2 linked regions of the Methylomagnum ishizawai genome follow. The protein of the gene in region 1 binds, or shares a complex with, the protein of each later gene. Links are inferred from orthologs where the notes say so. Each region holds a gene or a part of one and is shown on either strand. Other genes may lie near its edges.

The links.
Region 2: the proteins of K5658_RS20490 (region 1) and ccmD are in contact, whole or in part, in a solved structure (PDB 8CE8), measured with the Escherichia coli proteins. The link is inferred for Methylomagnum ishizawai from one-to-one orthologs.

The regions. Positions count from the first base shown.
Region 1 is NZ_AP019783.1:4,530,442-4,541,060, forward strand. The notes cover bases 6,341-9,181. They hold K5658_RS20490 (heme ABC transporter permease), read right to left. Parts: upstream 8,216-9,181; coding sequence 7,466-8,215; downstream 6,341-7,465. Other genes in these bases: K5658_RS20480 (alpha-D-glucose phosphate-specific phosphoglucomutase), read right to left, coding at 6,341-6,661; K5658_RS20485 (Lpp/OprI family alanine-zipper lipoprotein), read left to right, coding at 7,136-7,405; ccmB (heme exporter protein CcmB), read right to left, coding at 8,220-8,897; ccmA (cytochrome c biogenesis heme-transporting ATPase CcmA), read right to left, coding at 8,894-9,181. Outside these bases: K5658_RS20460 (LPS assembly protein LptD), read left to right, coding at 1-1,771; K5658_RS20465 (peptidylprolyl isomerase), read left to right, coding at 1,800-3,155; 4-hydroxythreonine-4-phosphate dehydrogenase PdxA, read left to right, coding at 3,152-4,132; 16S rRNA (adenine(1518)-N(6)/adenine(1519)-N(6))-dimethyltransferase RsmA, read left to right, coding at 4,164-4,949; more of K5658_RS20480, read right to left, coding at 5,027-6,340; more of ccmA, read right to left, coding at 9,182-9,523; K5658_RS20505 (NAD(P)/FAD-dependent oxidoreductase), read left to right, coding at 9,669-10,619. UniProt on the Escherichia coli protein: Required for the export of heme to the periplasm for the biogenesis of c-type cytochromes.
Region 2 is NZ_AP019783.1:655,306-666,013, reverse strand. Bases 924-3,853 are described here. They hold ccmD (heme exporter protein CcmD), read right to left. Parts: upstream 2,511-3,853; coding sequence 2,337-2,510; downstream 924-2,336. Other genes in these bases: K5658_RS02880 (class I SAM-dependent methyltransferase), read left to right, coding at 3,643-3,853; K5658_RS02885 (class I SAM-dependent methyltransferase), read right to left, coding at 2,705-3,547; ccmE (cytochrome c maturation protein CcmE), read right to left, coding at 1,879-2,340; K5658_RS02900 (heme lyase CcmF/NrfE family subunit), read right to left, coding at 924-1,882. Outside these bases: more of K5658_RS02900, read right to left, coding at 1-923; more of K5658_RS02880, read left to right, coding at 3,854-4,674; K5658_RS02875 (hypothetical protein), read left to right, coding at 5,144-6,271; K5658_RS02870 (YjfB family protein), read right to left, coding at 6,341-6,544; K5658_RS02865 (TMEM175 family protein), read right to left, coding at 6,612-7,265; K5658_RS02860 (acyltransferase family protein), read right to left, coding at 7,549-8,466; K5658_RS02855 (WD40/YVTN/BNR-like repeat-containing protein), read right to left, coding at 8,687-10,519. UniProt on the Escherichia coli protein: Required for the export of heme to the periplasm for the biogenesis of c-type cytochromes.

The sequences.
Region 1 (10,619 bases):
GAACGCCTGGTTCGAATTCAAGGACGTGCCGGTGTTCTACACGCCCTACATGACCTTCCCCACCGACAGCCGCCGCCAATCCGGCCTGCTGATCCCTTCGCTGGGATATAGCCGTTATTCCGGCTTCAACTTCTCGGTCCCCTACTATTTCAACCTGGCGCCCAATTACGATTACACCTTCATCCCCCGCTATTTCTCCAACCGCGGCATCCAGTTGAAGAACCAGTTCCGCTATCTCACCGAAGCCACGCGGGGCATGGTGGAACTCGATATCGTGCCCCACGACGACCTGACCGGCACCACCCGCGGCCAGGCCACGGTATTGAACGACACCCGGTTCAGCCAGAACCTCAGCAGCCACGTCAGCGCCAACTACGTCTCGGATTATTCCTATCTCGGGCAACTGGGTTCCACCTTCAATATCAACAACCGCAGTAATATCCCCAGCATCGGCTATATGCTCTACCAGGGGGACTCCTATTCGCTGCGGACCCAGATCGATTATTTCGAGACCATCGACCCCACCGTCGCCAAGAACGCCCGGCCCTATTTCCACCTGCCGCAATTGGCGTTCAACTACGGCACTGGGATCGCCAACACCGGACTGCAATTCCAAAGCCTGGTCCAGTTCGATAGCTTCCAAAACTCCGGGATCGACCGCACCACCGGCCAAAGGCTCCGGCTGCAACCCAAGCTATCCTATCCTTTCCAGAGCGCCGCGGGTTATATCACCCCCAGCTTCACCTTGCAGAACAACCAATATTGGTTGCAAAGCCCGGAGTATTGGGCGGAATCGAACAATACCCAGGCCAAGGATTCCGTGAACTTCACGGTGCCGATCACCTCCATCGATAGCGGGATGTATTTCGAGCGGGAATTCGACCTGGGAGGGAAAGCCTTGACCCAGTCCTTCGAGCCACGGCTGTTCTACAACTATATCCCCTATGTCGATCAGGCCGACGCCCCGGCCTTCGATTCCTCGGCCTACGACTTCACCTTCTACCAGCTGTTCCGCGAAAACCGCTTCACCGGCGGCGACCGGGTCGGCGACACCAACCAGTTCAGCCTGGCCCTGACCACCCGGTTCATCGACCAGGCCACGGGCCGGGACCGGCTGGCGGCCAGCGTGGGCAGCGCCTATTACCTCTCGAACCGGCGGGTGACTTTGCAGGGGGAGCCCTCGGCCTACCAATCGCAGAAAAGCTCCAACCTGATCGCCGATGTCTCCGCCATGCTGACGGAAAACTGGAGCGTGCATACCGGCGGGCAGTGGAATCCCTACGAAAACCAGATCGACCGGGGCATCGCGGCCCTGCAATATAACGACCGGCAGAATACCCTGCTCAATATCGCCTACCGCTATCGCAGGAACCAGAGTACGCTGACCTGCGAACCCAGTCTTTTAGGCACCGGCGATAACCAATATGTCAACCCCAATCCCTGTATCGACCTGACCGATATTTCCCTGCGGCTGCCCGTCGCCCAAGGTTGGCATGTGCTGGGACGCTGGCAATATTCGCTGGTGGACAATTTGACCCTGCAAACCTTCGCGGGCTTCCAGCGTGAAACCTGCTGCTGGCGCTTCAGCGTCATCGCCTACCGCAATATCAACAATTTCCAATCCTCCTCCGGGCAAACCCAGGCCAATAATGGCGTCTATGTCCAGCTGGAATTGAAAGGGCTGGCCTCGTTGGGCGATTCCATCGACGAATTCATGCGCTACCAGATCAGCGGCTACCGCATGCCCGATGAAATCCTCCAGAATTATTAATCCCCCAAGCTTTCCGGTATCTCCCTTTATGCAATGCAAGCGCGGATCGATAATCCTATATCTCTGCGGTTTAGGATTCGCCCTGTGGTCGGGGTGGCTGTCCGGCCCGGCCTGGGCCGATACCTCCCTGGACCGCATCGTGGCGGTGGTGGAGGACGATGTGGTGCTGGAAAGCGAGTTGGATAGGAAACTCGCCGAGATCAAGCACAGCCTGGCCAGCCGTAGCGATACCCGGCTGCCGCCGGATTCGGTCCTGGCCCGGCAGGTGCTGGAACGCCTCATCATCGAGAAAATCCAGCTCCATCTGGCCGAGAAGATAGGCATCCGGGTGGACGACGAAACCCTGCGCCAAGCCGTGCAGCAAATCGCCCAGCGCAACAAGATGACCCCGGACGAACTGCGTAGCTCGCTGCGCCAGGAAGGCGTGGAATACGCCGATTTCATCGAGCAAATCCGGGGCGAGATCACGGTCCAGCGCCTCAGGGCCAGCCAGGTCAACAGCCAGATCAAGATCAGCGACCGCGAGGTGGAGCAATGGCTGGCGGCGCGGGGCGAATCCAGCGCCGGGCAGGACAGCGAATACCTCCTGGGGCATATCCTCGTCGCCACCCCGCAGGCCGCCTCCCCCGCCGAGGTGCAGAAGGCGCGGGAACGGGCGGAGAAACTGGTCCAGGACCTGCGCGGCGGCCTGGATTTCAAGCAAGCCTCGATGACCGCCTCCGATTCCAGCGAAGCCCTGAACGGCGGCGAACTGGGCTGGCGCAAGCTGGGGCAGATTCCCAGCCTGTTCACCGAGCAGGTGCCCAAGATGCACGAGGGCGAAATCGCCGACCCGATCCGCAGCCCCAGTGGTTTCCATATCATCAAGCTGTTGGGTGTCAAGGGCGCGGGCGGCGAACACATCACCAAGACCCATGTACGCCATATCCTCATCCGGACCAACGAGGTGCTGACCGACGAGGACGCCAGCAACAAGCTGCTGGCGCTCCGGGCCCGCATCGAGGCCGGGGACGATTTCGCCGTGCTGGCCCGCGGCCATTCCGACGACAAGGGTTCGGCGGTCAAGGGCGGCGACCTGGGCTGGGTGCAACCGGGGGCTTTGGTGGCGGAATTCGAAGAATCCATGAACCATCTTGCGGTGAACCAGATCAGCGAGCCGGTGCAAAGCCAATTCGGCTGGCATTTGATCCAGGTCCTGGGACGCGAGGAATCCCAGGACACCGGCGAATTGCTCAAGAAACAGGCCCGCGACGAAATCTTCAAGCGCAAGGTGGAGGAGGAAACCGAATTGTGGATGCGCCGCATCCGCGACGAGGCCTATGTCGAAATCCGGCTCGACGATCAGACTTCGCCCAGTTCCTACGTCCCCGAGACGCTGCGATGACGCCGCGGCTGTTGCTCGGCACCGGGGAGCCCGCCGGGATCGGTCCCGACCTCTGCGTGGCCGTGGCGCAGAAAACATGGCCCTGCGCCCTCGCGGCCCTCGGCGACCCCGCCGTGCTGGCGGCGCGGGCGGCGCGACTCGGGATGCCCTTGCGCCTGGAAACCATCGGCCCCGACACGGGATTGGACGCGCACCGGCCCGGCACGCTGAAGGTCTGGCCGCTCCCCACCGCCGTCCCGGTCGTGCCCGGCCGGCTCGATCCCGCCAACGCCCGCTACGTGCTGGACACCATCGCCCAGGGCACCCGCGCCTGTCTGGCCGGGCGCTTCGACGCCCTGGTGACTTGCCCGGTCCACAAGGGCGTCATCAACCAGGCCGGGATACCCTTCACCGGCCATACCGAATTCATCGCCGCCATCACCGGCGGCGAGCCGGTCATGATGCTGGCCGCGCCGGGGCTGCGCGTGGCCTTGGCGACCACCCATCTACCCCTGGGCGAGGTCAGCCGCGCCATCACCCGCGACCGCCTGGAAACCGTGCTGCGGGTGCTGCACGGGGATTTGCGCACCCGCTTCGGCATCGCCGCGCCGCGCATCCTGGTCTGCGGCCTCAATCCCCACGCGGGCGAGGGCGGACACCTGGGCCGCGAGGAAATCGACATCATCGAGCCGGTGTTGGCGCAGCTACGGGAAACGGGCATGGACCTGTCCGGCCCCCTGCCCGCCGATACCTTGTTCCTGCCGAAATATTTGGCGGAGGCCGACGCCGTGCTGGCGATGTACCACGACCAAGGCTTGCCGGTGCTGAAACACCTGGGCTTTGGCCGCGCCGTGAACATCACCTTGGGCCTGCCCATCGTCCGCACCTCGGTCGATCATGGCACGGCGCTCGATCTGGCCGGGAGCGGGCAGGCCGATGCCGGGAGCCTGGAAGCCGCCCTCGACACCGCCATCGCCATGCAAGCCACCCGCCGCTGAATCGTCCTTCCATCCACGCTATCCGACTTCGATGAGCCATATCCCCCGCAAGCGCTTCGGCCAGAACTTCCTCCGCGACACCGCCGTGGTCCACCGCATCCTCATGGCGATTGCGCCGGGCCTGGACGAGCATCTGGTCGAAATCGGGCCGGGCGAAGGCGCGATGACCCAAACCCTGCTGCCGAATTGCCGCCGCCTGGACGCCGTGGAAATCGACCGCGACCTGGCCGAGGGGCTGCGCCGCAAATTCGCCGCCGACCCCAGGTTCCAACTCCACAGCGCCGACGCCCTGCGCTTCGATTTCCGCGGCCTGCGGGAAGGGAACGAAAAACTGCGCGTGGTCGGCAACCTGCCCTACAACATCTCGACGCCCTTGATGTTCCACCTGTTCGGGCAGGTGGACGGCATCCACGATATGCACTTCATGCTGCAAAACGAGGTGGTGGACCGGCTGGCCGCCGGGCCCGGCTCTTCCGACTATGGCCGCTTGAGTATCATGGCCGGTTATCACTGCCGGGCCGAGAAGCTGTTCGAAGTCCCCCCGGAAAGCTTCCATCCCCGGCCCAAGGTGGTGTCGGCCATCGTGCGGCTGGTGCCCCACGCGACGCCGCCGGTCGAGGTGGACCCCGTGGTGCTGGGCAAGGTGGTCGCCACGGCGTTTTCCCAGCGCCGCAAGACCTTGCGGAATTCGGTCAAGACCTTGTTCGAGGAACGCGAGATCGAAGCCATGGGGATCGATCCCAATGCGCGGGCGGAGACTTTGGGCTTGGAGGAGTATGCGCGGATGGCGCGGCGGTGGGTGGAGAAATCGCGATAGGGCGGACCGGCGGCAGATGCGAAAAAGCCCGGCAGGCCACCCCCCGCCGGGCTTTTTTAATTCCAACCCAACGCGCCTCAGGTGATGACCGTGGGCGCTTCCATCCCCGAACGCTGCCTCACCCCGCCCAATTGCTCGGCCAGGGCGATCAAATCCGCCAGGAACACCTGGGTATCCTGGTTGTGCAGCGCCGGGTCGCGCTCGTAGCGTTCCAGGTAGATACGCAAGGTCGCGCCTTCGGTGCCGGTGCCGGACAGGCGGAAGACCATGCGCGAACCGTTGTCGAAGCCGATGCGGATGCCCTGCTGGGCGCTGACGCTGCCGTCCACCGGATCGGTGTAACTGAAATCGTCGGCGAAGCTCACGGTATACGCCCCGAAACTCCGGCCCGGCAGGCTGGGCAGTTGTTCGCGCAGATGGGCCATGATGCCTTCGCCCGCCGGTAGCGCCATGCCTTCATAGTCGTGACGGGAGTAATAATCGCGCCCGAACTTCTTCCAATGTTCCCGCACGATATCGGCCACCGATTGCTTGCGCACCGCCACCAAATTCAGCCAGAACAGCACCGCCCACAGCCCGTCCTTCTCGCGCACATGGTCGGAGCCGGTGCCGAAGCTTTCCTCGCCGCACAAGGTGATCTTGCGGGCATCCAGGAGGTTGCCGAAGAATTTCCAGCCGGTCGGGGTTTCGTAGCAATCGATACCCATCGCCGCCGCCACCCGGTCCACGGCTTGGCTGGTCGGCATGGAACGGGCCACGCCGCGCAGGCCGGATTTATACCCCGGCAGCAGATGGGCGTTGGCCGCCATCACCGCCACGCTGTCGCTGGGCGTCACGAAGAACTTGCTGCCCATGATCATGTTGCGGTCGCCGTCGCCGTCCGAGGCCGCGCCCAGGGTCGGGGCGCCGGGGGCGTACATGAGCGCCGCCAGATCGTGGGCATAGACCAGGTTGGGATCGGGATGGCCGCCGCCGAAATCCTCCAAGGGCACGCCGTTCATCACCGAACCCGGCGTCGCGCCCAGGCGGTCTTCCAAAATGCGCTTGGCATAAGGGCCCGTGACCGCGTGCATGGCGTCGAAGCACAGGCTGATGGCCCCGGTGGTCAGGGCCGATTTGATCAGGCTGAAATCGAACAAGTGTTCCATCAACTGGGCATAGTCGCCGACCGGATCGACCACGGCCACGGTCATACCATCGAGCGCGGTTTCGCCCAGGGTATCGAGGTCCAGGTCGGGGATCGCGGCGATCTTGTATTCGGTGATGGCCTGGCTGCGGGCGTAGACGGCATTGGTGAGGCTTTCCGGGGCCGGGCCGCCGTTGATGCCGTTGTATTTGATGCCGAAATCCTCGTCGGGACCGCCGGGGTTGTGGCTGGCCGACAGCACGAAGCCGCCGTAGGCCTTGTATTTGCGGATCAGGCAGGACGCCGCCGGGGTCGAGAGCAGGCCGCCCTGCCCCACCAACAGCCGCCCGACGCCGTTGGCCGCCGCCATCTTGATGATGGTCTGTGCGGCTTGGCGGTTGAAATAGCGTCCGTCGCCGCCCAGCACCAGGGTCTGGCCGGCGACATCGCCCAGGGTGTCGAACACCGATTGCACGAAGTTCTCTAGGTAGTTCTCCTGCGTAAAGACTTTGACCTTTTTGCGCAAGCCCGAAGTACCGGGCTTTTGATCCGAATAAGGTGTGGTTTTGCGGGTTTCGATCTGCATGGAGGTAATCCTGATGAGCTGGCTGAAGCGACCGGAATAGTTTACCGCGGAAACGGGCCGGGCAATCCGGGCTGGCCGGTGGGAGGATGTCACGCGGAAGGGCGCAATCTCCTGGGAATGTCAAGAAATAAACTGCTACCCAACCCGCGACGATGGGCCGTCTAACTTCAAGCCGGATTTCACGCCACGGAGCCGGAATTCCCCTCCAATAGGGCCTTATCCGCCCGAAATCTTTGGCCTATCGGCCTTTCCGGCGAGCCGCCACACCGCCGCCTCCCAAGACATGCCAGTGAAGTCACGCCAAGGCACCGGGCCGGACCGGGACCATGCTGGTGAAAATTGGCTAAGTTGTGCAAAAATAATGGTGGCAAGAGCGCCGGATTCCCGGCAAACTAAAACTTGAGTGGCATTCGTCGCCCTATCGGGCGGCGATGTCCCGTAAAATTTTCCAATCCAATAAAAAGGAAAGAAGCAATGATGAAAGCAATCAAGTTGACCGCAGTTTTGTTGTCTGCCGGCCTGACCGTGGGCTGCGCGAGCAAGTCCGACATCACCAACCTGCAAACCCAGGTTGATGGCTTGAAGGCTGAAATTTCCTCCGTGAAGAGCACCGCCGACGAAGCGCTGTCCTCCGCCCAGGCTGCTGAAGCCGCCGCCAACAAGGCCGCTGCCGCCGCTCAACGCGCTGAACAGGCGATCAACGACAAGCTGGATCGCGGCTTCCGTAAAGGCGCCATGAAGTAATCGTTCGCCCTGCGCGAAAGATTAAAAAAACCCGGCGGGGTCGCCCCCACCGGGTTTTTTTTATGCGCCTTCCACCACGTCCTGCGCCCAGGCGCTGCGCCGCTCCCGGTCCAGCACCTCGGCCCTGGCCCGCATCAGCGCCACGGTGAAATAGTAGAACTGGAACGCCAGCGCCATCAGCAGCAGGGGTAGCAACATACTGAAATGGATGGAGGGCTTGTCGAACTTGGTCACGGTCGGGCCTTGGTGCAAGGTGTTCCACCATTCCACCGAGTAATGGATGATCGGAATGTTCACCACGCCGACCAGGATCAACACGCCCCCGGCCCGCGCCGCCGAACGCGGCTCTTCGATGGCCGAGACCAGGGCGATATAGCCCAGGTACAGGAACAACAGGATCAATTCCGAGGTCAGCCGCGCATCCCACACCCACCACGCCCCCCACATCGGCTTGCCCCATAGGGAACCCGTCACCAAGGCCAGGAAGGTGAACGACGCCCCCAGGGCCGCCGAGCCGCGCACCATCACATCGGCCAGCTTGATGTTCCAAATCAGGTGGATGGCGCTCAGGACCGCCATGAAGGTATAGATGAACATCGACATCCAGGCGCTCGGCACATGCACGAACATGATGCGATAGCTCTGCCCCTGCTGGTAATCGGGCGGGGCCACGAACAGGCCGAGGTAAAGCCCCGCGACCATGAAGATCAAGGTGACGCCGCCCAGCCAGGGGATGAGCTTCCCGGCGATCCGGTAGAAATGCTTGGGCGAGGCCAGTTTATGGAAAAACAACCAGATAGCGTTCCACATGGTGTCAACTCAGGCTGATGCGCAGCGCGGCGGCGGTCGCCAGCGGCGCGAGGGTGAGCGCCAAGACCAGCAAAGCGCCCAGGAAATAAAGCTGCCCCTCCACCGGCATCCCGGCGGCGGCGGCGGCGACGGCATTGGTGGCGAAGATCAGGACCGGGATATACAAGGGCAAAACCAACAGGGTCAGCAACACCCCGCCGCGCCTCAGGCCCACCGTCAAAGCCACGCCGATGGCCCCGATCAGGCTCAACAAGGGTGTGCCGACCAGGAGGGTGATTTCCAGGGCATAGACCGCTGGACCGGGCAGGGCCAGGAACAGCGCCAAGACCGGGGCCATCAGCAGCATGGGCAGGCCGCTCACCAGCCAATGCGCCAACACCTTGGCCAGCACCAGCACCGCCAAGGGATGCGGACTGAGGGCGATTTGCTCCAAAGCGCCATCGTCGAAATCGGAGCGGAACATGTTCTCCAGCGAGAACAGCGCCGCCAACAAGGCCGCGATCCAGATCACGCCCGGCGCGATCTTGCGCAGCAAGGCTTCCTCCGGGCTGACGCCCAGGGGGAACAGCGTCACCACGATCATGAAGAACAGCAAGGGATTGACCAATTCGCCCCGGTGCCGGAACGCCAAGAGCAAATCCCGCTGTAGCAAGGCCAGGAAGGCGCGGAGAAGTTCGTTCATGCCAGGGTCAGTTTGACCAAGCCGCCGCGTAGCTCGACCGCTTGGTGCGAAGTCAGCACCGCGAGGCCGCCGCGGGTGGCGTGGTCTTCGAGCAGGCGTTGGACCAGGGCGATGCCGCCCACATCCAGCGCGGTGAAGGGTTCGTCGAGTATCCACAACGCCACCGGGGACGACACCAGCCGGGCCAACGCCACCCGCTGCCGCTGCCCGGCGGAGAGGGCGCGGACCGGCAAATCCATCCGGTCCAGGAGGCCCACTTGGTCCAGAGCTTGCTCCAGTTTGTCCTGGCCCAGGGCCGCGCCGTTCAGGGCGAAGGCGAAACGCAGGTTTTCGCCCACCGAGAGTTCGGCCTTGAGTCCCAGGTGGTGGCCGAGATAGCCGATTTCCGCGAAGAAGGCCGCGCGCCGGTGGGCGATGTTGGTGCCGCGCCAGCGCACTTCGCCTTCGTTCGGGGGACTCAGCCCGGCCAGGATGCGGAGCAGGCTGGTTTTACCGCTGCCATTGGCTCCTTCGATCTGCATGATCTGGCCGGGCGCGACGCCGAAACCCAGCCCCGAAAACAGCGGGATATCGCCGCGCAGGCATTCGAGTCGGTGGGCTTCGAGGGCGGGGGGAGTCCCGGTCATGGGGGGATGCGATGGACGGGTGACGGACATGGGGGCGCATTATCGCAGAAACCCGACCGGGCTTACGCTGAATTTTCCCCCATCATGGGCGGTCTATCCCGGCAATGGAATTCTACAATCCACGCCGAAACAGGAAGGGGTCATCATGTTCATGCCATTTTATATGCCCGGCAGACGGCGCTTGCGGGTCGTGGTCGCGGGTGGCGGCTATGCGGGCTTGGCGGCTTTATCGGCCCTCAGGACACAGCGCCCGGATGCCGATCTGGTCCTGATCGACCCCCGTCCCCACCATCTCAAAATCACCCGTCTCCACGAAAGTTTCCGCCGCCCGCTGGCCGAGTTCCAGGTGCCGTTCAGCGCCTTGGGCCGGCGCTTCGGTTTCCGCCATGTCCAAGCCGCGCTGCCCATCGACGAACCGGCCTTGTCGCAATGGAATACCGGACGCGCCCTGACGGTCGATGGCGCGGCGCTGGAGTTCGATTACCTCTTGATCGCCACCGGCGGCAGCTACCGCAAGCCGGAAAAAAGCCCGGAAACCCTGGACCTGGACGATTTCAGCACCGAAACCGGCTCCGGCTTGATCGACCTCTACCGCGACGCCATCGAGTCCCGTGGGCGCTATCTGACCGTGGTGGGCGGCGGCGCGACCGGCATCCAATTCCTGTTCGAGATCGCCCATTACCTCCAGCGGCAGCGCAGCGCCTGCCGTTTGCGGCTGGTGGACGCCGACCCCGCCCCGCTCGGCCAATTCCGGCCCGGCCTGGGCCGTTATGCGCAGGTCCGTCTGGCCGATCTCGGCATCGATTACCACCCCGACCAAAGGTTCCAGGCCCAGGCCGATGGCGTCCTCCAGCTCCAAGCCCGCGCTTCCGGCCAGCCGCTGGCCTTGGCCTCGGACCTGACGCTATTGTTCCTGGGCAACAACCCGGCCCAGCGCTGGGAGGCCAACTGGTTCGGCCAGGTCGTGAGCGGCGGCGCGGCGCTGGAACGCATCTATACCGCCGGGGATTGCTCGCGCTACCGCCCGCCGGGCTCCAACGCCCTGAGCGCCCAGACCGCCCTGCGCAAGGGCCGGCTCGCGGCCCGCAACATCCTG
Region 2 (10,708 bases), 3.9 Mb from region 1 along the record:
CCATCATCAGCACACCGCCCAACCAAATCCAGCGGATGAACGGCTTGTAATAGGCCCGGACGCTCCAGGCCCCGGCCTCCATCGGCTCGCCCAGGGCGACATAGAGATCGCGGGTCAGGCCGGGATCGATGGCGGCCTCGGTCATCATATTGCGCTGGACCTTGTACACGCGCTTCTGCGGCGACAACCGGGCGGCTTCCACGCCCTCGCGCAGCACTTGGAAATCGCCTTCCCGCGCCACGAAATTCGGCCCCTGCACATCGGTCACGCCCTGGAACACGATGCGGTAGCCGCCCACTTCCACGGTCTCGCCCGGTGCCAGCTTGACGATTTTTTCCTCGCTATAACCATTCGACAGCACCACGCCGACCAGGAACACCGCGATACCACAATGGGCCAGGGTCATGCCGTATACGCTGCGCGATTGCGAGCGCCAACCCTCCGCCAAGCCGCCGCGCAGCCGGAGCCGGTTCCACAGGGTAAAACCCGCGCTGCCCGCCAGCCAGAACGCCATCGTCAATCCCGCCAGCGCCTTGATATCGGCGATATTCCAGAACACGGCGGTGAAGACTATGCCGAGCAGCAAACTCGCCAGGGCCAGATAACGCACCCGGAACAACAACTGGCCGATCCTCGCCTCGCGCCAGGCCAGCATCGGCCCGATCCCGGCCAGCAGGCAAATCGGGGTCATCAAGGGCGCGAACACGCTGGCGAAATAGGGCGAACCCACCGAAATCTTGCCCAGTTTCAAGGCGTCCAGCACCAGCGGATACAAAGTGCCCAGCAGGATGCTGGCACTGGCCGTGACCAACAGGATGTTGTTCAACAGCAAGAGGTTTTCCTTGGAGACGAAACCGAATTGGGCGGTATCGCGGATGGCCGGGGCGCGCAGGCCGTACAGCAGCAAGGAACCGCCCACCACCAGCGCCAGCAACATCAGGATGAATAAGCCCCGCGCCGGGTCCGAGGCGAAGGCGTGGACCGAAGTCAGCACCCCCGAACGGACCAGGAACGTCCCGAGCAAGCTCAGGGAAAAGGCGAAGATCGCCAGCAACACCGTCCAGGCTTTGAACGCGCCGCGCTTCTCGGTCACGGCCAGCGAATGCAGCAAGGCCGTCGCCACCAGCCAGGGCATGAACGAGGCGTTCTCGACCGGGTCCCAGAACCACCAACCGCCCCAGCCCAGTTCGTAATACGCCCACCACGAACCCAGCACGATCCCCGCCGTCAGGAACACCCAGGCGATCAAGGTCCAGGGCCGCGACCACCGCGCCCAGGCCGAATCCAGGGAACCACCCAGCAAGGCCGCGATGGCGAAGGCGAAGGCCACCGACAAGCCCACATAGCCCATGTACAGCATGGGCGGATGGATGGTCATGCCGAAATCCTGCAACAAGGGATTGAGGTCGTTGCCGTCGGCGGGAGCCGGGACGATGCGCTCGAAGGGATTCGAGGTCAGCAGGATGAACAGCAAAATCCCGACGCTCACCAGCCCCATCACGCCCAAAACCCGCGCTTGGAATTCCAGCGACAAGCCCCGGCTGAACGCCGTCACCATCACCGTCCACAGCCCCAGGATCAAGGCCCATAGCAGCATGGAACCTTCGTGCGCCCCCCAGGTGGCCGAGATGCGGTAATACAGCGGCAGGCTGCTATTGGAATGCTGGGCCACGTACATGACCGAGAAATCATGGTTGACGAACGCCGCCACCAGACAGCCGAAGGACACCGCCAGGAACAGGAATTGCGCCCGCCCGGCGGCGGGTCCCACCGCCATCCAGGCGGGCATGCGCCGCGCCGCGCCCAGCAAGGGATAGGTCGCTTGCATCAAGGCGGTCAGCAAGGCCAGGATCAAAGCCAGATGTCCGAGTTCGGGACTCATTTCTTCCACCCTTGGTAATCGATGGGCGCTTGCCCATTCTGTTTGAGGGAATCGGCGACTTCGGGCGGCATGTAGTTCTCGTCGTGCTTGGCGAGGACTTCGCTGGCCTCGAACACGCCGGCCGGGTTGAGCTGGCCGATGGAGATGATGCCCTGCCCTTCGCGGAACAGGTCCGGCAGGATGCCGGTATAGACCACCTTCACCGTGGCCGGGCCGCCGTCGCTCAGGGTGAAATGGACGGTCGTGCCGTTGGCTTCCCGCTGCACCGTGCCCGGCACCACCAGCCCGCCGACCCGGAACGGATAACCCTTCGGCGCTTCCCCGGCGGCGACCTGGCTGGGGGTGTAGAAATACAGCAGGTTCTTCTGGAACGCGGTGAGGGCCAGGAAGGCCGCGACGCTGACCCCCAGAAGGATCAGCCCCACCACGGTCATGCGTTTTTGGCGTGGAGTCATCATGACGGCTTCCGTTGCTCTTGCTTGAGGCGGCGGGCGATGGTTTTCAGCACCCCGGCATGGCGCTTGAGGGGTGCCAGCAGATTGAGGATCAGGATCACGGCCATCAGGCCATAGGAAGTCCAGACATAGAGGGCGTAGCCGCCCATGGAGAAGAATTCGTTCCAGTTCATTGCGATAGCGGATGTGGATGGAAGGAGAGACCGGCGCGGAGCGCTTGGGGAACCGCCCCATCGGGGGTTGGGATGCGAGGCGGGATATTCTAGCGGTTTGGCGGGGGGTTGGCTGTGAAATGCTGGGCGATCCGTGGCTGGATGCGGCACGGCGGAACATCCCACCGCCCCCGCATCCGACCCGTTGGAGCCGCTTATCCACCCGCCTTCTCGAACCCCAGCACCCTATACCGCAACACCCCCCACCGGCTCGCCCATTCGGCGAACAGGGTCTCCGCCGCCGCCGACACGCTGGGCAGGGTGAACTCTTTGGCCAGTTTGCGGATGAAATCGTAGGTCGGCAGGGTCTCCTGGGTAATATCCCGCTCACAGCGCACGGCGAACCCGGTACTTTGCGCCAGACGGCGGTAATCCTCCAAACCATGGCGGAAATCGCAACGCCCATAAAACCCCAAGGTCGCGGGCCACATCCCCGCCAGGCCGATGAACGGCTTCAAACCCACCGTCGGCAGGAAATCCGACAAGGCCAGCCGTCCGCCCGGCTTCAACACCCGGAAAGCCTCCCGGAAGAATCGCTCCCGGCTGGGGAAATGGAAAATACATTCCACCGCCAGCACCGCATCCAAACTGGCGTCCTCGAACGGCAGGGCGCAGGCATCGCCCTCGATCCATTCCAGGGTATTGCCGGGCCGGGCTTGGATGCGGCTCCCGGCCCTTTCGAGTTGGCGCGGATCGATATTCAGCCCGGCCAGGGCCATGCGTTCGAAATTCGCATTCAAGCTGGCCGTGGTGCCGCCGAAACCGCAGCCCGCATCCAACACCCGCATCCCATCGGCCACGCCCGCCGCTTGGTACACCAGCCGCGACAAGGCTTCGGCGGCTTGCGCGAAATCCTCCGGCGTGCCGGTCGCGCGCTTGGGTTCGGGCCAATAGCCCCAATGCACATGGTGGCCGAACACTTGTTCCAGGACGGGATGCCCCTCGTCCAACAGCTTGAGCAAGGCATCGAAATACGGCAGGCGGATCGGGCTGGACATGGGTTTAGGCTCCTTTGGATGGCGTCGGCACCGGGTGGCCTGTCAGAATACCGGAAAAACCCCTGTCATCCCCATCGCCCGAGTACCCGTATCCCATGGCTTCCCCGCACGATCCCCGCGCCGCCGCGCTCGCCAGTTTCATCGACCGCCACCCCGGAATCCTGGCGGGCGGCGGTCCCGCCGCCGTGTTCCGCGCCCTGCCCGGCGATTATCTGGACGCGCTCGCGCCGCGCCCCGTCCATTATTACCAAACCGACAAGCCCGGCGCCGACGCCCTGGCCCGGCGCGGCCTCGAAGTCCGCACCGACGAACCCGCGGCCCCCGCCGCCCTCTGCCTCGTGTTCGCCACCAAGCACAAGGAAGAAGTCCTCTACCACTACGCCCGCGCCGCCGGATTGCTGGACGAAGGCGGCAGCTTGGTCGTCAGCGCCGCCAACGACCTGGGCGCGCCCTCGCTGGAACGCCGCTGCGCCGAGCTGATGGGCGGCGTCGAAACCTATAGCAAGCACAAATGCCGGGTGTTCCTGGCCCGGAAGGATTCGGCCAAGCTGGATCGCGGCCTGTTGGATGCTTGGTTGCAAGGCGGGGATTGGCATGGTATCGCGGACACCGGCTTGATGAGCCGGCCCGGCTTGTTCAGTTGGAAGGCGCTGGACCTGGGTTCGCGCCTCCTGGCCCGCCACCTGCCGGACGATCTGGCCGGGCGCGGGGCCGACCTGGGCGCGGGCTATGGCTATCTGAGCCGGGAAATCCTGGCCCGCCCGCGCCGCATCGCCGAATTGCACCTGTTCGAATCCGAACACAAGGCGCTGGACGCCGCCCGCCGCAACCTGGAAGGACACCCGGCGGCGCAATTCCATTGGGCCGATGTGACCCTGGGCCTGCCGGTGTCGCGGCTGGATTTCGTGGTGACGAACCCGCCGTTCCACACGGGGCGGGCGGCGGTGTCGGCGCTGGGCCGGGCCTTCGTGCGGGCGGGACTTGCGGCGCTCAAACCGGGCGGCCGCTTGTTCCTGGTCGCCAACCGGCATCTGCCCTACGAGCCGGAAATCGAAACACTGGGAGCGCGGGCGGCAACCCTGGCGGAGGCCGAGGGCTTCAAGGTGATCCTGGCCCTAAAGCATTGATTGCGCGATGGAAACCGGCCCCGCCGCCCCACCCGGCGCGGCTAGAAAAGAGTTGCAAGATCATCGGCTCTTTGGCACTCTCTCAAGCCCAGGCCGGGGGTCCAAGATAATCGCGATGAAACCACCCCGGCGACCTTTTATCCAGGGTGCCTTCCGACCTTGGCAAACCCCGTACGCCGGGGTTTCGGAAAAAGGCGTTTATGGACGGCGACGACAAAACCCATCGGACCGCGAATATGCCGGACCCCGTTTATCGAAACCCTCCGTAATCACCGGAAACTGGCCGCTGGCAAGGCGTCCCAACCCCGCCGCCGCCAAGCATTGGTTTACTCCATGCGGGATTCCGCCCTTACAACAACCACCTAATAATGATTATATGCTAACCGCCATAGCCGTTTTATTAGTCCTAGCGCTGGTTTATCTCATATATAGGCTCGCATGGTCCCCCCAATCCACCCGCCACCACGCGGTGGACCAGCCGCGCCCCGATATTCCGCCCCGGCCCCAAACCCAGGCCGAACCCGCCCCGGAAACCCCGGCAACCGCCCCCCAACTCCGCGCCACCGAACCGCCGCCACCGGCCAGCGAACCCGCTCCCGCAGCGGCGCAAGTGGCCGAGCCTCCCGCCGTGGCGGCGGTGCCGGTCGAGGCCGCCCCCGCGCCGACCCCGGCACCGCGCCCGGCCTGGGTGCCGGAGGATTCGGTGCTGCGCCGCCATTTCCTGCACCACACGGCCCTGATGGCGCAGACCGTCGCCGGTCCACGCCCCAGCGATAGCGTCCTGGTCCGCCATCATGGGCAATTGATCCAGAGCCTCGTCGACGCTTGCCTGCGCGATGAAGCCAGCCTGCTCAAGCTGCGGGCCGACTACGCGGCGCGTTTGGCGGCGTTGGCCGCGCCGCCAGTCCCGGTCGCGCCAGCCGCCACCGTCACCGAAGCGCCGACGCCGGTCGAGGAACCCCTTGTTGCCAACACCGCCGCTCCGATCCCGGTCGAAACCGCGCCGGTCGCCGCCCCGCCCGTCCGTGCCCCACGCCCGGCCTGGGTGCCGGAGGATTCGGTGTTGCGCCGCCACTTCATGCAGCACACGGCCCTGATGGCGCAGACCGTTGCCGGGCCGCGCCCCAGCGATAGCGTCCTGGTCCGCCATCATGGGCAATTGATCCAGAGCCTCGTCGACGCTTGCCTGCGCGATGAAGCCAGCCTGCTCAAATTGCGGGCCGGGTACGCGGCCCGGATCGCAGCGCTGGCCGTGACCGCGCCTCCGGCCCCGGTCGGGGAACCCGCCCACCTTGTCGCCGCAGCGGACGCGGCCCCGATCCCGGAAGAACCGCCACCGGCCGCGCCGGAACCCGCCGCCGCCCCGGCACCGCGCCCGCCGCTGATTCCCCAGGATTCCGTACTCCGCAGGCATTTCCTGCACCACGTCCTGTATATGCTGAAATCGGTCGCCCCGCCCCGCCCCACCGACAGCGTGTTGATCCGCCATTACGAGCAATACCTCGATAGCGAATTCAACGCCTGCCTGCGCGACCCGGCACGGCTGGAACGGCTGATCGCCCGCTATGGGGCCAGCAGGACGGCCAGAACCGCGTAAACCCAGCACCGGGCAGGGACGCCCGGCCCCTTCCGCGCCAGGGCGGACCCAACCCGGACGGCCCCGGTCTCAAGCCCAGACATCGAGGTTATGGCCGAGCGGCCCGGAAGGCGTGGCCGAGGCGATGAGCTGGAGCGCGTCCTGCCCCTCCCGCTTGGCTTGGTCGTTCGCCATCTTCATCACCGAAGCGCCGATCTTCTCTTGCAGCTTGCTGTCGTTCATGGCCTGGGCCAGGGCCATCAGGCCCGAATCGGAAAGACCCGAAATATCCATGGATGCCCCCTTGGGGTTGGTTCATAGGCTAAGGCTAGCGGAAATCCCGGCACTCCACCGGCCCCGCTCATTCGCCATCCGCCGCGCTCAGTATCGGGAGCCGCCAGCGGCGGGGGACGAGTCCCGCCACCACGTACAGGACCGCCATCAGCACATACACCAGATAGCTGGCATGGGGGCTGTGGAAGGCGATGGCTATGCCCAGGGCGTAGAACGGCGGCCCGACCAGCAAGCGGCGGTTGGCCTGGCGGATGACCTCGGGACCGAGGTCGGGTTTGACCAGCCGGTGGTTGCGGACGGCGTAGAGCCAACTGGCATGCAGGGTCAGCGAAGCCAGGATCATATTGCAGCCGTAGATGATGCTGGCCACGGCGTATTGGTGATGCTCGCCGAGCATGGCCGCGGAGAACGGCAGCAGCGAAATCCAGAACAGGAAGAAGATATTGATCCACAAGAAGCGGTTGTCGGTGTGGGTCAGGTGGTGGAGGTCGGCGTGCTGGTGGACCCAGAATACCGCCGCCACCGCGAAGCTGATAGCGTAGCTCAGCACCTTGGGCCACAGTTCCAACAGCGCCTTATGGAGTTCGGCGGCGGAAGCGGCCCCCGTGACCTCGTCGGCGATGATTTCCAGCACGAGGAGGGTCATCACGATGGCGAACACGCCATCGCTCAGGGATTGCAAGCGGCCTTTCTCGAAACCACGGCCATTGTGTTCGGACATCGGAGGTTGCTCCTGGGAGATTGAAAGAAATATAGGGAGGTGGCGGCGGGACCGATCCGGGCGGGCGGACGCCTCCGCCACGATCACGGAAGCAATTTCAAAGCGATGGCTTTGGAGAGCCTCATGCTCATTGTTTCCACCGCGAGCAGATACCGGCTGATTACCAAGCATATCATGGCGGTCGTGACCAATATCATACCCGCCGTCATGGCTTTTCCCAGGCCCAATCCCGGCAATGCGATAAGCAAAAAGGACGACCACGAGCATATGACAACGATCTGTATCAGATAGAGGGGGAACGATATTTTCCCCAGGAAAAGCGACCAACCGGAGGAAAGCAGCGCTTTGAGGCGCGGGGATAGGGCCACCGCCAGCACGATACTATCGCCATGAGGCACATCACTTTCGGGTGATTCTCGAACCCCCTATGCCAAGTCGATATATACCCATCGATGGCGATGATCGCGAATGCCAATATATCCGATCCGATGGAATCAAGATCGCGCTTATCGAAGTGCGATTTATTGAGCTCGCAGAGGAGATAGCCCAGCCAGAAGCAAGCCAGCTTTTGGCTTTTCAGATAGAGGAAGGCCAGCAAAATAAGAGCGATGGGCCAGTTGGCTTTGCCATGGCTCCTATAAATGGCGATGAACGAATAAAGCATATACGAACCCAGCAGTTCGGTCTGCATAGTCCATAAACTTGAGTTATAGCTGGTTTTCGGCTGATATTCGAAAAAGCACTCGTAGAAGGCAAACGTCAGCATTCCGCCCAAACTGGGCTTGGTATGGAAGTGGTCGCCGATCCAATTATAGGTAGTGGTATCCCACCCCCTCACGGTGGCCAAATATCGGGCCGCGTCCTGGTTGAAGATCAAATGCGCCTTCATCAACAAAAACGCGATCAGGGAGGCGACGGATACCGGAATAGCCAGCCTGAAATATCTCGATGTGGTGGCCACGAGCAAATCGCCGCCGTCCCCATAAACCCCTTTCACGCTCAGGGCGAAGCCGGAAATCACGAAAAAGACATATACCGCGAGGCCGCCATCGGTGATGAACAGACTCCATGGGCCGTTGTATTCTGGAATATATTCCAGTAGGAAAGCGCCGACCAAGTGGTGTAGGAATACCACGACACAGGCCCATCCCCTCAGCCCGTCCAGCCATTCCAGTCTTGTTTTGATGGGCATGGATTGCATTAGGTTGTCGGATTCTATAAATATCGGTTTGGAAACCACTGCGCGCTTTATGGTTCGTAGCTTGTGATTTGTAGTTTGATCAGGTTTTTATCCAAGGATATTGAAAGCCATGGCACGGGGAAATTTCAACGGCATAATCCCATCGCTCCCACGGTCCCCGTGGGAATGCGGCCCGCGCCACGGGAGCGGATTCGGCCCGGTGCCCATCCACACCACGGAATCAGGGGCATTGGCTGGTCAAGAGCGTGCCGTTTTGACCCGCGGCCACCCATTGGCGATGGCCCCAGGCGGCGGTGACCAATCGGTTCACCGTCCCCGAAAGTTGGCCGGTCCAGTTGGTGCCGTCCGGGCTGGTCAGGATCGTGCCCCCTTCGCCCACGGCCACGAACCCGCCATGGCCCCGTGATACGCCGAAAAGCGCGTTCGAGATTCCCGAGTCGCGCCGGGTCCAGGTCGTCCCATCCGGGCTGGTGAGGACGATCCCGCCCTCGCCGACCGCGACGAAGGTGGTTCCCCCCCAGGCGATAGCGCTCAAGGCGGAGGTCGTACCGGAAGAATGCGCTATCCAATGGCGTCCATCCAGGCTGGATAGGATCGCACCGCCGCCCCCCACAGCGACGAACCGATGCCGACCCCAAGCGATGTCCGCGACGGAACCGACACCGTTCAGTGGATATTGCCGCCAGCGTCGGCCATTCCGGCCGATCAATACGAAGGCGGTTTCGGTCGTGCTGTTGCTCCCAACCGCGACGAACTTGCCGCCCCCCCAGGCAATGCCGGTGGCTTGGCCGATGGATGGATCGGAAAACACCTGCCGCCACTTGAGTCCGTTGGGGCTGGCAAGCAGGACGACGTCCTGCGGGGAATTTTCCCCATTGGCACCTATGGCAACAAAACCATGGACGCCCCGGGCGCTGCGGTAGAGATGGGAAGCCGGGGCCGGGGTGCGCGATGCCCAAGCGATACCGTCGGGGCTGGACAGGATCGCACCATTGTCGCCGAGGGCGACGAAGCGCCGCGCACCCCAGGACACATTGTTCAACGCATAGGTCGGGCCGGTGGAACGCGGGCTCCAAGCGATGCCGTCCGGGCTGCTCAGGAGGGTGCCGCCGTCTCCGACGGCGACGAACCGGCCACCTCCCCGAGCCACCCCGTTGAGCCGGGCCTGGGTACCGGAAACACGCTGGGTCCAGGCAACGCCGTCCGGGCTGTCCAGGATCGTCCCGTTCTCCCCCACGGCCAGGAAGCCGCCGCCGTTCGCGATCACCCGGTACAAAGGATTGTATCCAGACGGGGGAATATCGTAGCCAAAGGTTCCAATAGCGATGTACCAATCGGGTAGACCGGAAGTCCGCTGGGTCCAGGTCGCCGCGTCCGGGCTGGTCAGGATGGCGGCGAAATAATCCGTGGCATAGGGATCGAAACCATTGGTGGTGTATCCCATGCCAACCATCGCCAATTGCTGGCCGTTCCAGGCCACGCCATAGGGGAAGATCGATGTGTTATTAGTTGGATGGAGCGCTGTAGGCTGTTCGGTCCAAGTGATTCCGTCCGGGCTGGTCAGCACCGTCCCACCCACCGCGACAAATTGGCCGCCGTCCCAAGTCACGTCGGCGAGGGCGTTCCCGGTATTTTGGAGGCGCGTGGTCCAGTCAAGTCCATCCGGGCTGGTCAGGATCACGGTGGATTGTGTGGTTTGGTCATAGCCCACGGCGACGAAGCGGTCACCGCCCCAGGCCACCCCGTTCAGCACGGCCTGGGTGGGCAGGGCGGTCCAGGACGTGCCGTCTTGGCTCGCCAAGATCGCCTGCACACCCACGGCGACCATGCGGCTACCGTTCCCAGCGATGGCGTTCAATGTGGCTTTCGAGTTGGAAGATCGCGGGGTCCAGGCCGTGGCATCCGGGCTGGTCAGGATGGTACCGCCCTCCCCCACGGCGACGAACTGGGTGCCGCTCCAAACCACGCTGTTCAGTGGGTTGCCCTGGGGCAATGGGTTGCGCCAAGTCCAGTCTGCCCCGCATCCGGCACCGAGGGCGGGCAGGGATAGCAATAGCCAAGCCAGCCGCCAGACCAGCCATAAAGCGATAGGCCTGTTCCGGGGGTTTGTGGGGTATGCAAATGGGGAAAGCGGCGAGGGTGGGGCGATGGGTTGGGACATGGCTTTGCTCCGGTTTCAAGCGGGTGGCCTATGTTCAACCTATTTGTCGATGACCGTGCATGACCAGCAGCCGGGGTTATG